2 regions of the uncultured Bacillus sp. genome follow, and region 2 is predicted to be linked to the other one. Evidence: a T-box and tRNA genes for the amino acid it is inferred to sense, from the RefSeq annotation. Region 2 holds a T-box; the other holds one or more tRNA genes.
The links. The T-box of region 2 lies ahead of serS (serine--tRNA ligase). A T-box ahead of a tRNA ligase gene usually reads a tRNA of that ligase, here a tRNA-Ser.
Positions count from the first base shown of each region.

Region 1 (7,255 bases), on a different contig from region 2:
ATCAGAGGGTCGAAGGTTCGAGTCCTTCATGGCTCACCATTTTACGCGGGTGTGGCGGAATTGGCAGACGCGCTAGACTTAGGATCTAGTGTCTTTATGACGTGGGGGTTCAAGTCCCTTCACCCGCATTATATAGGATAACAGTTATCAAAACTGGACATCCTGTCTGCGGAAGTAGTTCAGTGGTAGAACACCACCTTGCCAAGGTGGGGGTCGCGGGTTCGAATCCCGTCTTCCGCTCCAACTATACCATCCACGCCGGGGTGGTGGAATTGGCAGACACACAGGACTTAAAATCCTGCGGTAGGTGACTACCGTGCCGGTTCAAGTCCGGCCCTCGGCATTAAGTTTTGCGCCCGTAGCTCAATTGGATAGAGCGTTTGACTACGGATCAAAAGGTTAGGGGTTCGACTCCTCTCGGGCGCGCCATTATTTTAATAGAATAGTTAGGAAATCGGGAAGTAGCTCAGCTTGGTAGAGCACATGGTTTGGGACCATGGGGTCGCAGGTTCGAATCCTGTCTTCCCGACCATTTTCATGGGGCCTTAGCTCAGCTGGGAGAGCGCCTGCTTTGCACGCAGGAGGTCAGCGGTTCGATCCCGCTAGGCTCCACTTGATTTCAATAAATATTTGGCGGTGTAGCTCAGCTGGCTAGAGCGTACGGTTCATACCCGTGAGGTCGGGGGTTCGATCCCCTCCGCCGCTACCAATGGACCTTTAGCTCAGTTGGTTAGAGCAGACGGCTCATAACCGTCCGGTCGTAGGTTCGAGTCCTACAAGGTCCACCACTATACGGAGGAATACCCAAGTCTGGCTGAAGGGATCGGTCTTGAAAACCGACAGGGGTGTCAAAGCCCGCGGGGGTTCGAATCCCTCTTCCTCCGCCATATATATTCTTAATCATCGCGGGGTGGAGCAGTTCGGTAGCTCGTCGGGCTCATAACCCGAAGGTCGCAGGTTCAAATCCTGCCCCCGCAACCAAATTATATGAATGAAATAAGGAGTGCCCGAAGGGTGCAACTAAAATAATTCACTTTATAAATATGGTCCGGTAGTTCAGTTGGTTAGAATGCCTGCCTGTCACGCAGGAGGTCGCGGGTTCGAGTCCCGTCCGGACCGCCATTTAAATACTTAGGCTCGGTAGCTCAGTTGGTAGAGCAACGGACTGAAAATCCGTGTGTCGGCGGTTCGATTCCGTCCCGAGCCACCATTTATCAATATATATATTTTGGCGGTTGTGGCGAAGTGGTTAACGCACCAGATTGTGGCTCTGGCATTCGTGGGTTCGATTCCCATCAATCGCCCCAAATAAAATTGCGGGTGTAGTTTAGTGGTAAAACCTCAGCCTTCCAAGCTGATGTCGTGGGTTCGATTCCCATCACCCGCTCCATTTCTATATTGTCATGGGCCTGTAGCTCAGCTGGTTAGAGCGCACGCCTGATAAGCGTGAGGTCGATGGTTCGAGTCCATTCAGGCCCACCATGACTTATATTCCACAGTAGCTCAGTGGTAGAGCTATCGGCTGTTAACCGATCGGTCGCAGGTTCGAATCCTGCCTGTGGAGCCATATTGGAGAAGTACTCAAGTGGCTGAAGAGGCGCCCCTGCTAAGGGTGTAGGTCGCGTAAGCGGCGCGAGGGTTCAAATCCCTCCTTCTCCGCCATAAGATTTCGATATAAGTTCTCAACCATCGGCCCGTTGGTCAAGCGGTTAAGACACCGCCCTTTCACGGCGGTAACACGGGTTCGAATCCCGTACGGGTCATCCAGAAACCTTGCATATCCTGCAAGGTTTTTTTATTTTTTATAAATGCTGATATGGCTTAGATATCATTCTATATTCTATAAACAGGCAACAAAAATCTCCATATATTTCGTTTTTCTTCAGAAAATGAAGTTAATTGTCAATAAGTATAAGCGCTTTCATGAAAGGGCTTTTTTTTATTTCTTCGAATAAATACTATAAATGAAAACTATGATGTCAGAAAGGATGATTACATGGCCGCTGCCAGCCCTACAGCACATGATGTTTATCTTTTTCACGAAGGCAGTCTGTTTAAAAGCTATCAGCTATTTGGCTCGCATTATCGCGAGCTGAATGGCCAAAGCGGATATGAATTCTGTGTATGGGCGCCTCAAGCGTCAGAAGTACGAGTGGCTGGGGATTTTAACAGCTGGTCAGGAGAACAGCATGTGATGCACAGAGTGAACGAGAGTGGCATTTGGACGTTGTTTATTCCAGATTTAGGAGAAAAGGAACGATATAAGTATGAAATCGTGACGAAAAGCGGTGAGATCAGGCTGAAGGCAGATCCATATGCTACTTATTCAGAAATCAGGCCCAATACAGCGTCACTTACTTACGATTTGGCAGGATACAGCTGGCAAGATCAAAAATGGCAAAAGAAACAGAAGGCTAATACGCTGTATGAGAAACCTGTTTTTATTTATGAACTTCATCTCGGTTCCTGGAAGAAACATTCTGATGGCAGGCATTACTCCTATAAAGAATTAAGTCAGTCGCTTATCCCGTATATCAAAGAGCATGGGTTTACCCATATCGAACTGCTTCCGGTGTATGAGCATCCTTATGATCGTTCTTGGGGGTACCAAGGAACGGGTTATTACAGCCCGACAAGCAGGTTTGGCACTCCCCATGATTTGATGAAGTTTGTTGATGAATGCCATCAAGAAAACATCGGAGTCATTCTGGATTGGGTCCCCGGACATTTTTGTAAAGACGCACATGGTCTTTATATGTTTGATGGAGAGCCACTTTATGAATATCAAGAAGAACGTGATCGGGAGAACTGGCTATGGGGCACGGCAAATTTTGATCTGGGAAAACCGGAAGTTCATAGTTTTTTAATTTCTAATGCGTTGTACTGGGCGGAACTCTATCATATAGATGGATTTAGGGTTGATGCAGTGGCTAATATCCTGTATTGGCCAAATCAGGATGAACACCACACGAATCCATATGCTGTTGAATTTTTAAAAAAACTCAATCAAACCATGAGAGAGGCATATCCTCATGTCATGATGATTGCGGAAGACTCTACGGAATGGCCTCAAGTGACAGGTACTGTTGAGGAAGGAGGGCTCGGTTTTCATTTTAAATGGAATATGGGCTGGATGAATGACGTACTGACATACATGGAGACGCCGCCAGAAGAAAGGCGGTATTGTCATCAGCTTATTTCATTTTCATTGCTGTATGCGTTTAGTGAACATTTTGTATTGCCGTTTTCTCATGATGAAGTCGTATACGGAAAAAAATCACTACTTAATAAAATGCCTGGCGACTATTGGCAGAAATTTGCCCAGTATCGGCTTTTGCTCGGTTATATGACGGCTCATCCCGGAAAGAAATTGATCTTTATGGGGTCAGAATTTGCCCAATTTGATGAATGGAAAGATACAGAACAGCTTGACTGGTTTTTGGACTCCTTCCCCATGCATCAGAAAGCCAGCGTTTTTACGCAAGATCTTCTCCGCTTTTATCAAAAAAGCAAAATCCTTTATGAACATGACCATCGTGCACAATCGTTTGAATGGATTGATGTCCATAATGACGAACAATCAATCTTTTCTTTTATTCGTTATGGCAAAAGGCACGGTGAGGCGCTTGTCATCATTTGTAATTTTACACCCGCGGTCTATCATCAATATGATGTTGGAGTTCCTTTTCTTACTCAATACATCGAAATGCTGAACAGCGACAGTGAAACATATGGAGGGTCAGGACAAATCAACAAAAAGCCGTTAGCGGCCAAAAAGGGAGCTCTTCATCAGAAACCATGTCATATCACGATGACCATTCCCCCTTACGGCATTTCGATTTTACGGGCGGTTAAAAAAAGAGGAGAGATAAAAAGATGAAAAAACAATGTGTAGCCATGCTCCTTGCCGGCGGGAAGGGCAGCCGTCTCAGCGAATTAACAAAAAATATGGCCAAACCGGCTGTATCTTTTGGGGGGAAATACAGGATTATTGATTTTACCCTCAGCAACTGTTCCAATTCAGGCATAGACACAGTCGGGATTTTAACACAATATCAGCCGCTTGAGCTGAATTCCTATATTGGAATCGGCAGTGCATGGGACCTTGACAGATATAATGGCGGCGTGACGGTATTACCCCCTTATGCCGAGTCATCAGAAGTCAAATGGTATAAAGGGACGGCAAGCGCCATTTATGAAAATCTTAATTATTTGAATCAGTATGATCCTGAGTATGTGCTGATATTATCAGGAGATCACATATACAAAATGGACTACGGCAAAATGCTTGATTTTCATATTGAAAAGAAAGCGGATGTAACGATCTCTGTCATCGAGGTGAGCTGGGAGGAAGCAAGCCGGTTTGGCATCATGAAGACCGATGCAGATGGGACGATTACACATTTTGATGAAAAGCCCAAATTCCCTAAGAGCAATCTTGCCTCAATGGGAATTTATATATTCAATTGGCCGCTTTTGAAACAGTACCTTGAGATGGACGACCGGAATCCTTATTCAAGCCACGACTTCGGCAAAGACATTATTCCTCTGCTTTTGGAGGAGAAAAAGAAGCTTTCTGCTTATCCGTTCAAAGGGTATTGGAAGGATGTTGGAACAGTGCAGAGCTTGTGGGAAGCCAATATGGATCTGTTAAAAGAGGACTCGGAGCTGAAGCTGTTTGAACGGAAGTGGAAAATTTACTCCGTCAATCCGAATCAGCCTCCGCAATTTATTTCATCTGACGCACAGGTTCATGATTCGCTTGTGAACGAAGGCTGTGTTGTGTATGGAAATGTGTCTCATTCCGTTCTTTTTCAAGGTGTTACTGTCGGTAAGCATGCGACTGTCACATCGTCGGTCATTATGCCGGATGTGACGATCGGCGAGCATGTAGTGATTGAAAATGCCATCGTTCCTAAGGGTCTGGTGCTGCCGGATGGTGCAGTGATTCGATCAGAAAAAGACATTCAGGAGGTGCTGCTCGTTTCAGAGGAATTTGTAGAAAAAGAATTGATCTAATACTGAAGAGGGGGCAGAATCAGTGTTCAATAATCAAATGTTAGGTGTTATAGATGAAACCACATATAAGCATTCTCTTCAGGATTTAACGGCACAGCGGTCGCTGGGGGCGATCCCTTTTGCCGGCAGGTACCGTCTGATCGATTTTATGCTTTCCAACATGGTGAATGCGGATATTAGGAGTGTCGCGATTTTTCCGAAGTATCGCTATCGTTCGCTTATGGATCATCTTGGAGCAGGTAAGGAATGGGATTTGCATCGAAAAAAGGATGGCCTCTTTTTTTTCCCGTCGCCCCACCTTCACCAAGAATACGATGAGTTCGGTTCCTTTCGGCAGTTTTCCGACCATCTTGATTATTTTCACAGAAGTACACAGCAGTATGCTGTCATCTCCAACAGCCATACTGTATGCAACATTCAATTTCAATATGTGTTGAAACGACATCAGGAGGTTGGCTGCGACGTGACCGAGGTATTTCAGGATGGACAGTCGCTGCAAATCTATATCATGTCTACAACGCTTTTAAAGGATCTGATCTACGGACATAGTGAAAAAGGCTATAAAACCATTCAGGAGGCTGTTGAAAAAGAATCCTCCTCCTTAACCATTTGCCCTTATGAATATTCAGGTTATGCCGCTGTCATTGATTCGGTGGATAAGTATTATACCCACAGTATGGAACTCATTCAGCCGCGTTTTTGGCAGCAGGTGTTTTTGCCGCAGCAGCCGATCTATACAAAAGTGAAGGATGAGCCGCCGACGAAATACGGAAAACAAAGCACTGTCAAAAATTCCTTGGTGGCAAACGGATGTGTGCTTGAAGGAGAGGTTGAAAACTGCATTTTGTTCAGGGCGGTTCATATCGGAAAGGGGACGAAGCTGAAAAACTGCATTATTATGCAAAAAACGCAGATTGGCGAGGATTGCCAGCTTGAGCAGGTCATTTCTGATAAGGACGTTAAAATCGGCAATGCGACTGAGGCTGCGGGAACAGCTGAGCAGCCGCTTGTATTAAGAAAAGGTTTGGTGCAAGGAGAGCTGATGAATTCTTGAAGGTATTATTTGCTGTATCTGAATGTATCCCGTTTGTTAAATCAGGAGGTCTTGCCGATGTAGCCGGCGCTCTGCCAAAGGCACTTGCACGATTAGGCAATGAAGTAGCTGTGATGCTTCCGAAGTACAGCCAAATACCTGAGCGATGGAAAAAGCGCATGGAAAAAACGGCTGAGTGTACGGTAGCCGTCGGCTGGCGTCAGCAATATTGCGGAATTGAACATATGGCTGAAGGTGATGTGAATTATTATTTCATCGATAATGAATATTATTTTAACAGGGATTCGTTGTACGGGCATTATGATGACGGTGAACGGTTTGCCTTTTTTTCAAGAGCTGTGCTGGAGGCCGCCGAAGCTGTGAATATTCAAGCCGATATTGTTCATACTCACGACTGGCATACAGCGATGGTCAATTATTTGCTGAAAGAGGAATACAGAAAACATCCTTTTTATGAGCAGATGAGAAGCATACTCACAATCCACAACCTGCAGTTTCAAGGCATATTTCCGCCTGATGTCACACATGACTTGCTAGGGCTTGAGATGGATCACTTTCATTATGAAAGGTTAGAATACAACGGATTTGTTAATTTTATGAAGGCAGGCATCATTGCGGCTGATCATGTGACAACTGTGAGCCCCACATACAGAAATGAAATATTGACGCCGTATTACGGTGAACAGCTTGAGCAGGTTTTGCGATATAGGGAAAATGATGTAACCGGCATATTAAATGGCATCGATGATACTTTCTATCAGCCGAAAAGCGATCCTTATATAGAGACGCATTATGATTCGGAGCATCTTGCATGCAAGGAAGAAAATAAAACGAAGCTTCAGCGGCGGATGGGGCTTCCAGAGCGAAGCGATATTCCGCTGATCAGTATGGTGACAAGGCTCACTAAACAAAAGGGACTTGATCTTGTCCGCAGAATTATGCACGAACTTCTTGAAGAGCAAGACATCCAGCTAGTTGTGCTGGGTACAGGGGAACGTGAATTTGAAGATTATTTCCGGTATGCAGAATTTGCTTTTCATGAGAAGTGCCGAGCGTATATTGGGTTTGACGAGCCGCTTGCCCATCAAATTTATGCGGGCTCTGATATGTTTTTGATGCCGTCGAAATTTGAGCCGTGCGGCTTAGGTCAGCTTATTGCTCTCCAATATGGCTCCATTCCGA
Region 1 covers NZ_CATYRA010000017.1:14-7,268, forward strand. The annotation lists tRNA gene Q5C82_RS19470 (tRNA-Leu) at 46-128, shown strand; tRNA gene Q5C82_RS19475 (tRNA-Gly) at 169-243, shown strand; tRNA gene Q5C82_RS19480 (tRNA-Leu) at 258-343, shown strand; tRNA gene Q5C82_RS19485 (tRNA-Arg) at 353-429, shown strand; tRNA gene Q5C82_RS19490 (tRNA-Pro) at 456-532, shown strand; tRNA gene Q5C82_RS19495 (tRNA-Ala) at 540-612, shown strand; tRNA gene Q5C82_RS19500 (tRNA-Met) at 633-709, shown strand; tRNA gene Q5C82_RS19505 (tRNA-Ile) at 712-788, shown strand; tRNA gene Q5C82_RS19510 (tRNA-Ser) at 795-887, shown strand; tRNA gene Q5C82_RS19515 (tRNA-Met) at 905-981, shown strand; tRNA gene Q5C82_RS19520 (tRNA-Asp) at 1,046-1,122, shown strand; tRNA gene Q5C82_RS19525 (tRNA-Phe) at 1,135-1,210, shown strand; tRNA gene Q5C82_RS19530 (tRNA-His) at 1,232-1,307, shown strand; tRNA gene Q5C82_RS19535 (tRNA-Gly) at 1,317-1,390, shown strand; tRNA gene Q5C82_RS19540 (tRNA-Ile) at 1,406-1,482, shown strand; tRNA gene Q5C82_RS19545 (tRNA-Asn) at 1,493-1,567, shown strand; tRNA gene Q5C82_RS19550 (tRNA-Ser) at 1,572-1,662, shown strand; tRNA gene Q5C82_RS19555 (tRNA-Glu) at 1,692-1,763, shown strand; gene glgB (1,4-alpha-glucan branching enzyme) at 1,997-3,880, shown strand; gene Q5C82_RS19565 (glucose-1-phosphate adenylyltransferase) at 3,877-5,019, shown strand; gene glgD (glucose-1-phosphate adenylyltransferase subunit GlgD) at 5,042-6,073, shown strand; gene glgA (glycogen synthase GlgA) at 6,070-7,255, shown strand, end outside.
Region 1: it has a tRNA-Ser gene. The T-box ahead of serS (serine--tRNA ligase) is inferred to sense a tRNA for this amino acid. The anticodon was not compared.

Region 2 (7,255 bases):
GCATGAGCGATTGACCGCTGCTCCGTCTCTCTTAAATTATGTGCACGCGCTATGATTTCATCGTTAACGACAAGCACGGCGCCGATTGGCACTTCACCTTTCTCTTCAGCTTTTTTCGCTTCTTTAATTGCTTCTTTCATATAAAGTTCATCTTGTGTCATAAGGATAAGCTCTCTTTTCAAAGTTTTTTCATTGCCTAAAAAGGCTACATATTAACTATAACTGAATCGGAAAGGAGACTGTCAATTGTCCAAAGCAGACACAGCTCTTCTCATTGTAGACATGATCAATAATTTTGAATTCGATATGGGAGAAAGCCTCGCTAAAAAAACAGAAAAAATCGTTCCTCACATTTTATCATTAAAGGAACATGCGAGACAAAATGACTGGCCGATTATTTACATTAATGATCATTATGGACTTTGGCAAGCTGATATTAAAAATATTCAGCAAGAATGCACGAATGAAAGAAGCAAGGATATCATCAGACAAATAGCTCCGGAAGATGCTGATTATTTTTTAATCAAACCGAAGCATTCCGCCTTTTACGAAACTGCTCTTCACACTCTCCTTACCGAATTGCAGGTGAAGCATATTATCTTGACAGGTATAGCCGGTAACATATGCGTGCTGTTTACCGCTAATGACGCTTACATGAGGGAATACAGCATCACGATTCCTAAGGACTGTATTGCCTCAAATCGTGACGAAGACAACGAATTTGCCTTAACCATGATGGAGAATGTTCTTCTCGCGGAAATTACGTCGGAGGAACAAATTACAGAAAAATAAACATGATCAGCGCTTTTCTTTCATACATTGATAGCGATATGAAAGGAGGCGTTTTTCATTCAAATTTATGTGGTGAAACAAGGCGACACTCTCTCTGCTATCGCTTCACAATACAGAACAACTGTAAATGAAATCACAGAAACGAATGAAATACCTAATCCCGATAGCCTTGTTGTCGGACAAACCATTGTCATTCCAATAGCCGGCCAGTTCTATGATGTTCAACAAGGTGATACCCTGACATCCATCGCACGGCGGTTCAATACAACAGCAGCCGAGCTTGCCAGGGTTAACCGAATCCAATTAAATACCGTACTGCAGATTGGTTTCCGCTTATACATCCCTCCGGTTCCTAAACGAGACATCGAATCAAATGCTTATTTGGAGCCTCGCGGAAATCAAGTCAGCGAAAATCTCCAGCAGGCGGCCAGAGAAGCGTCGCCCTACTTAACGTACCTTGGCGCATTCAGTTTCCAGGCACAGCGTGACGGAACCTTAGTCGCACCGCCTTTAACGAATTTAAGAAGCATTGCAGAGAATCAAAACACGACATTGATGATGATTATAACGAACCTAGAAAACCAGGCATTCAGCGATGAACTTGGCCGAATCCTTTTGAACGACGATACTGTAAAAAGAAGACTTTTAAATGAAATCGTCGAGAATGCCAAAAGATATGATTTCTATGATATTCATTTTGACTTTGAATATTTGCGGCCTCAGGATAGAGAAGCCTATAATCAATTTCTACGTGAAGCAAGGGATCTTTTCCATCGAGAAGGCTTAGAAATTTCTACAGCGCTTGCCCCTAAAACAAGCGCAACACAGCAGGGCAGATGGTACGAAGCCCATGATTACAGAGCACATGGCCAAATTGTCGACTTTGTTGTTCTCATGACATATGAATGGGGCTATAGCGGCGGGCCACCTCAAGCCGTTTCGCCAATTGGGCCTGTTCGGGATGTCATAGAATATGCTTTGACTGAAATGCCTGCGAATAAAATTGTTATGGGCCAGAATTTATATGGGTATGATTGGACGCTTCCGTATACAGCAGGAGGAACCCCGGCAAGAGCAATAAGCCCTCAGCAAGCCCTTGCCATTGCCGATCAAAACAATGCAACCATTCAGTATGACCAAACAGCTCAAGCGCCTTTCTTTCGCTATACTGATGCAGAAAACAGAAGGCACGAGGTATGGTTCGAGGATGCTCGCTCGATCCAAGCAAAATTCAACCTGATTAAAGAGCTGAATTTAAGGGGTATTAGCTATTGGAAGTTAGGTCTTTCCTTTCCCCAAAACTGGCTGTTGCTGTCTGATCAATTTAATATTGTCAAAAAGACGTTTCGATAATTTGGAAACGTCTTTTTTTCATGGGGGCACCCAAGGGTTGTGATACAATATGAAGGTCGGTAACTGGCGAACGTTTTTCAGAAATAAGGAGGATTCCGATGAATACAGCCCCTTTTATTGCAATAGAAGGTCCTATCGGGGCAGGAAAAACAACCCTCGCGACAATGCTCTCACAAGAGTTTGGATTTCCTATGATTAGTGAGATTGTTGAGGATAACCCATACCTTGATAAGTTTTATGACAATATAGAGGAATGGAGCTTCCAGCTTGAAATGTTTTTTCTTTGTCACAGATATAAACAGCTTGAAGACACCAGCGATCACTTTTTAAAAAAGGGACAGCCTGTGATAGCCGATTATCACATTTATAAAAATGTGATTTTTGCGGAACGCACCCTGTCTCAGCATCAGCTGGAAAAATATAAAAAGATTTATCACTTGCTAACGGATGATCTGCCAAAGCCCAATTTCATCATTTACATAAAGGCTAGTCTGCCCACATTGTTACACCGCATTGAAAAACGCGGACGCCCCTTTGAGAAAAAAATTGAAACAAGTTATTTGGAGCAGCTGATCGCAGATTATGAAGTCGCCATCAAACAGTTGCAGGAAGCAGACCCTGAACTTACAGTGCTAACTATAGATGGTGATTCTAAGGATTTCGTTTTGAATAAGAGCGACTTTGAACGCATTGCCGCCCATGTAAAGGAGCTTATCGTATGAAGGAACATCATATCCCCAAGAATTCAATTATCACAGTAGCAGGAACAGTAGGTGTCGGAAAGTCGACTTTAACAAAAGCTTTGGCTAAAAGGCTTGGATTTAAAACCTCTCTTGAGGAAGTCGATCATAATCCATACTTAGAAAAGTTCTATCATGATTTTGAACGTTGGAGCTTTCACCTGCAAATCTATTTCTTAGCTGAACGATTCAAAGAACAGAAAACGATTTTTGAAGCTGGCGGAGGATTTGTACAGGATCGTTCTATTTATGAAGACACAGGAATTTTCGCAAAAATGCATGCTGACAAAGGGACAATGTCAAAGATTGATTATAAAACTTACACAAGCCTTTTCGAAGCAATGGTCATGACACCGTATTTCCCACACCCAGATGTATTGATCTATTTAGAAGGAGATCTGGAGAACATTTTAAATCGGATTGAAGAACGCGGCCGTGAAATGGAGCTTCAGACAAGCCGGTCTTATTGGGAAGAAATGCATACACGCTATGAAAACTGGATAAGCGGTTTTAACGCCTGCCCTGTTTTAAAGCTCCGTATTGAGGATTATGATCTGCTGAACGATGAAAGCTCGATTGAAAATATTGTAGATCAAATCGCTTCAGTTATTCATGAAAATCAAAAAAAGTGAATCTCAACTGAGATTCACTTTTTCTTTATAATAAAAAATCCGTTGCATCGAGTGCAACGGACAAAACAATCTCCAATATATGCTTGTGTTTCATTAGAATTAAAATCAATATGGCGGAGGAAGAGGGATTCGAACCCCCGCGGGCTTTGACACCCCTGTCGGTTTTCAAGACCGATCCCTTCAGCCGGACTTGGGTATTCCTCCGTATCGACAAGACTTACTATATCATGAATGTTCTTATGTGGTCAAGCATTTTTAAAAACTTTTTTGTTTTTATAAAAATATCGTGTTTACTCAGGCAAAAAGGCGCACCTTGTCAGGCACACCTTTTCACAATTTTATGGTTTTATTACTTCTTTATTCCCCATATAAGGGCGAAGCACTTTTGGAATTACAACGCTTCCGTCTTCCTGCTGATAATTTTCTAAGATAGCGGCTACTGTTCTTCCAACCGCCAGCCCTGAACCGTTCAGTGTGTGTACATGCTCAGGCTTGCCTTTCGCTTCACGTCTAAAACGAATGTTCGCACGTCTTGCCTGGAACGCTTCGAAGTTGCTGCAAGAAGAGATTTCACGATATGTGTCTTGGCTTGGAATCCAAACTTCGATATCGTATTTTTTCGCAGCCGTAAAGCCCAGATCACCCGTACACATGCTCATGACACGGTATGGAAGCTCAAGCAGCTGGAGAACTCGTTCTGCTTGGTTTGTAAGCTTCTCTAATTCTCCATAAGAATCTTCAGGCTTTACAAACTTCACAAGCTCAACTTTATTAAATTGGTGCTGACGGATTAATCCGCGTGTATCACGTCCTGCTGAACCAGCTTCTGAACGGAAGCAAGCACTGAATGCCGCATAGTTAATCGGCAGGCTGTCACCTGAAAGGATTTCATCCCGATGCATGTTTGTAATCGGGACTTCCGCAGTCGGAATTAAGAAGTAATCTTCTTCTCTAATTTTAAACGCATCCTCTTCGAACTTAGGAAGCTGACCCGTTCCCGTCATGCTTGCGCGGTTTACCATATAAGGCGGAATCACTTCAGTATAGTTATACTCATCTACATGAAGATCAAGCATAAAGTTATAAAGCGCACGCTCCAGACGAGCACCTAAACCTTTATAGAACACGAAACGGCTTCCTGTTACTTTTGCAGCACGTTCAAAATCTAGAATCCCCAGCTCATCTGCAATATCCCAGTGCGGCTTCGGCTCGTAAGCAAATGAAGGCTTTTCACCCCATTTACGCACTTCTATGTTGTCGTCTTCTGTTTCACCGACTGGGACAGACTCATGCGGAATGTTTGGGATTGAAAGAAGAATGGTATCAAGCTCAGATTCCACTGCTCTTAATTCTTCATCAAGTGTTTTAATTTCCTCGCCGACTTCACGCATTTCTTTAATAATGTGATCAGCGTCTTTTTTCTCACGTTTCAGCACAGCAACCTGCTGAGATACTTCATTCCGTTTTCCTTTTAACTCTTCAACCTTGCCGATAAGCTCTCTTCTTCTATCGTCCAGCGCCTCAAACTTATCAAAATCAGTTAAGTCTTCGCCTTTGTGTACAAGCTTTGCTTTAATTTCTTGAAAATTTGCTCTCAGCATTTTCGTATCAAGCATGCGAAACACTCCTTTTTTATTGATTTGTCGAAAATAAAAAGAGCCCTCATCCCCATAAAGGGACGAGAGCTCTCGCGTTGCCACCCTGATTGAAAACAAGCCAAAGACTCATTTTCCACTTTCACACATAACGGTTATCCCGTAAATGCCTACTTGTTTCAGCATTTCGCTCAAGGATGGATTCAGACAGCATCTTTCACCGATTCGCACCAACCATCGGCTCTCTTAGAAAGAGAGGCTTCTTACTAGTTCCTATCAACGCTTTTCGATCTTTATTTGTGCTTATAATGTACTATAAGTTTCCACAGCTTTCAACTGTTTTATACAAGTGCTTTCTGTTTGTATTCCTCAACCATTTGAACAAACAGCTGTGTCACTCGGTGATCTTCTGTCAGCTCCGGATGGAACGAGCAGCCCAGGAATTGATCCTGTTTAGCAGCTACAATACGACCATTATGCTCCGAAAGAACCTCCACATTTTCACCAGCTTCTAAAATATGCGGCGCGCGGATGAATACCCCTGTAAAAGGCTCGTTCAGGCCTTTGATTGTTAAATCAGCTTCAAAGCTGTCAACCTGCCGGCCAAACGAATTACGCTCAACAACCACATTCAGCAGACCTAAATGAGGATTATCTGAACCAGCGATTTCTTTTGCTAGTATGATTAATCCAGCGCATGTCCCGAACATCGGTTTTCCCTGAGCAGCAAATTTACGAAGCGGCTCCATGAATTGATACGTATCAATCAAACGGCGCATCGTCGTGCTCTCACCGCCAGGTAAAATCAGTCCGTCAATTTCGTTCAGCTGCTCCGGGCGTTTAACGACAAGACCAGCCGCGCCGCATGCTTCAATTGCATGGATATGCTCTCTAACTGCTCCTTGAAGTCCTAGTACTCCTATTGTTAACATGTCAGCAGCGCTCCTATATTCTTACCAGCCGCGTTCTTGCATACGCTGTTCTGGAAGTAAGTTTGAGATTTCAATCCCTTTCATTGCAGTACCAAGCTCTTTTGAAAGCTCAGCGATTAATTTGTAATCAGTGTAGTGAGTTGTTGCTTCCACAATTGCTTTCGCAAACTTAGCAGGGTTGTCTGATTTGAAAATACCAGAACCAACAAATACTCCGTCAGCACCAAGCTGCATCATGAGAGCAGCATCAGCAGGAGTGGCTACGCCGCCAGCGGCAAAGTTAACGACAGGAAGCTTGCCATCTTTTTTAATTTGAAGAAGAAGCTCGTAAGGAGCACCTAAGTTTTTCGCTTCTGTCATGAGTTCATCTTCACTCATCGCAACTACTTTGCGCACTTGAGCGTTTACTTTACGCATATGGCGAACAGCCTCAACGATATTCCCTGTTCCAGGCTCACCTTTCGTACGAAGCATAGAAGCGCCTTCAGCAATACGGCGTGTTGCTTCACCAAGATCACGGCAGCCGCAAACGAAAGGAACTGTATATTCATTTTTATTCAAATGAAATTCTTCGTCAGCCGGAGTCAGAACTTCACTTTCATCAATATAGTCAACACCCATAGCTTCAAGCACACGCGCTTCAACAATATGTCCGATACGCGCTTTTGCCATTACTGGGATAGATACTGCATTCATTACTTCTTCCACGATTGTAGGGTCAGCCATACGTGCAACTCCTCCAGCCGCACGAATATCAGCTGGTACACGCTCTAGCGCCATTACAGCTACAGCTCCAGCCTCTTCAGCAATTTTCGCTTGTTCCGCATTGATGACGTCCATGATGACGCCGCCTTTTTGCATTTCTGCCATTCCGCGTTTTACACGTTCAGTACCTGTTTGAGCCATTTCTTGGTCCCCCTAATCAAGGTATAATTGTATAATTTCTAATCCTTATTGTATCCTAGAAATCCAATAATTCATATGGATATATATTATTTTATTCGGTTTTTAGCGCTTTGAAAATCATTTTTTCTTAAAAATTGGGTTTTTTCAGTATATTAAGCGAAAGAGCCCTAACATACATCAGAGCTCTTTCATTTGATTAAAACCAGCCGGTTACCGTATCAACAATGCTTCCCCAAATGCCGGCGAAAAATCCGCTGATACTGCGCATTGTTAGAACAAACCAGTTTGCTTTTTCTACATTTTCT
Region 2 covers NZ_CATYRA010000022.1:4,002-11,256, reverse strand. The annotation lists gene tadA (tRNA adenosine(34) deaminase TadA) at 1-161, opposite strand, end outside; gene Q5C82_RS20340 (isochorismatase family cysteine hydrolase) at 247-792, shown strand; gene Q5C82_RS20335 (LysM peptidoglycan-binding domain-containing protein) at 862-2,145, shown strand; gene dgk (deoxyguanosine kinase) at 2,244-2,867, shown strand; gene dck (deoxyadenosine/deoxycytidine kinase) at 2,864-3,517, shown strand; tRNA gene Q5C82_RS20320 (tRNA-Ser) at 3,629-3,721, opposite strand; gene serS (serine--tRNA ligase) at 3,856-5,133, opposite strand; T-box leader at 5,189-5,401, opposite strand; gene pdxT (pyridoxal 5'-phosphate synthase glutaminase subunit PdxT) at 5,454-6,044, opposite strand; gene pdxS (pyridoxal 5'-phosphate synthase lyase subunit PdxS) at 6,066-6,950, opposite strand; gene dacA (D-alanyl-D-alanine carboxypeptidase) at 7,147-7,255, opposite strand, start outside.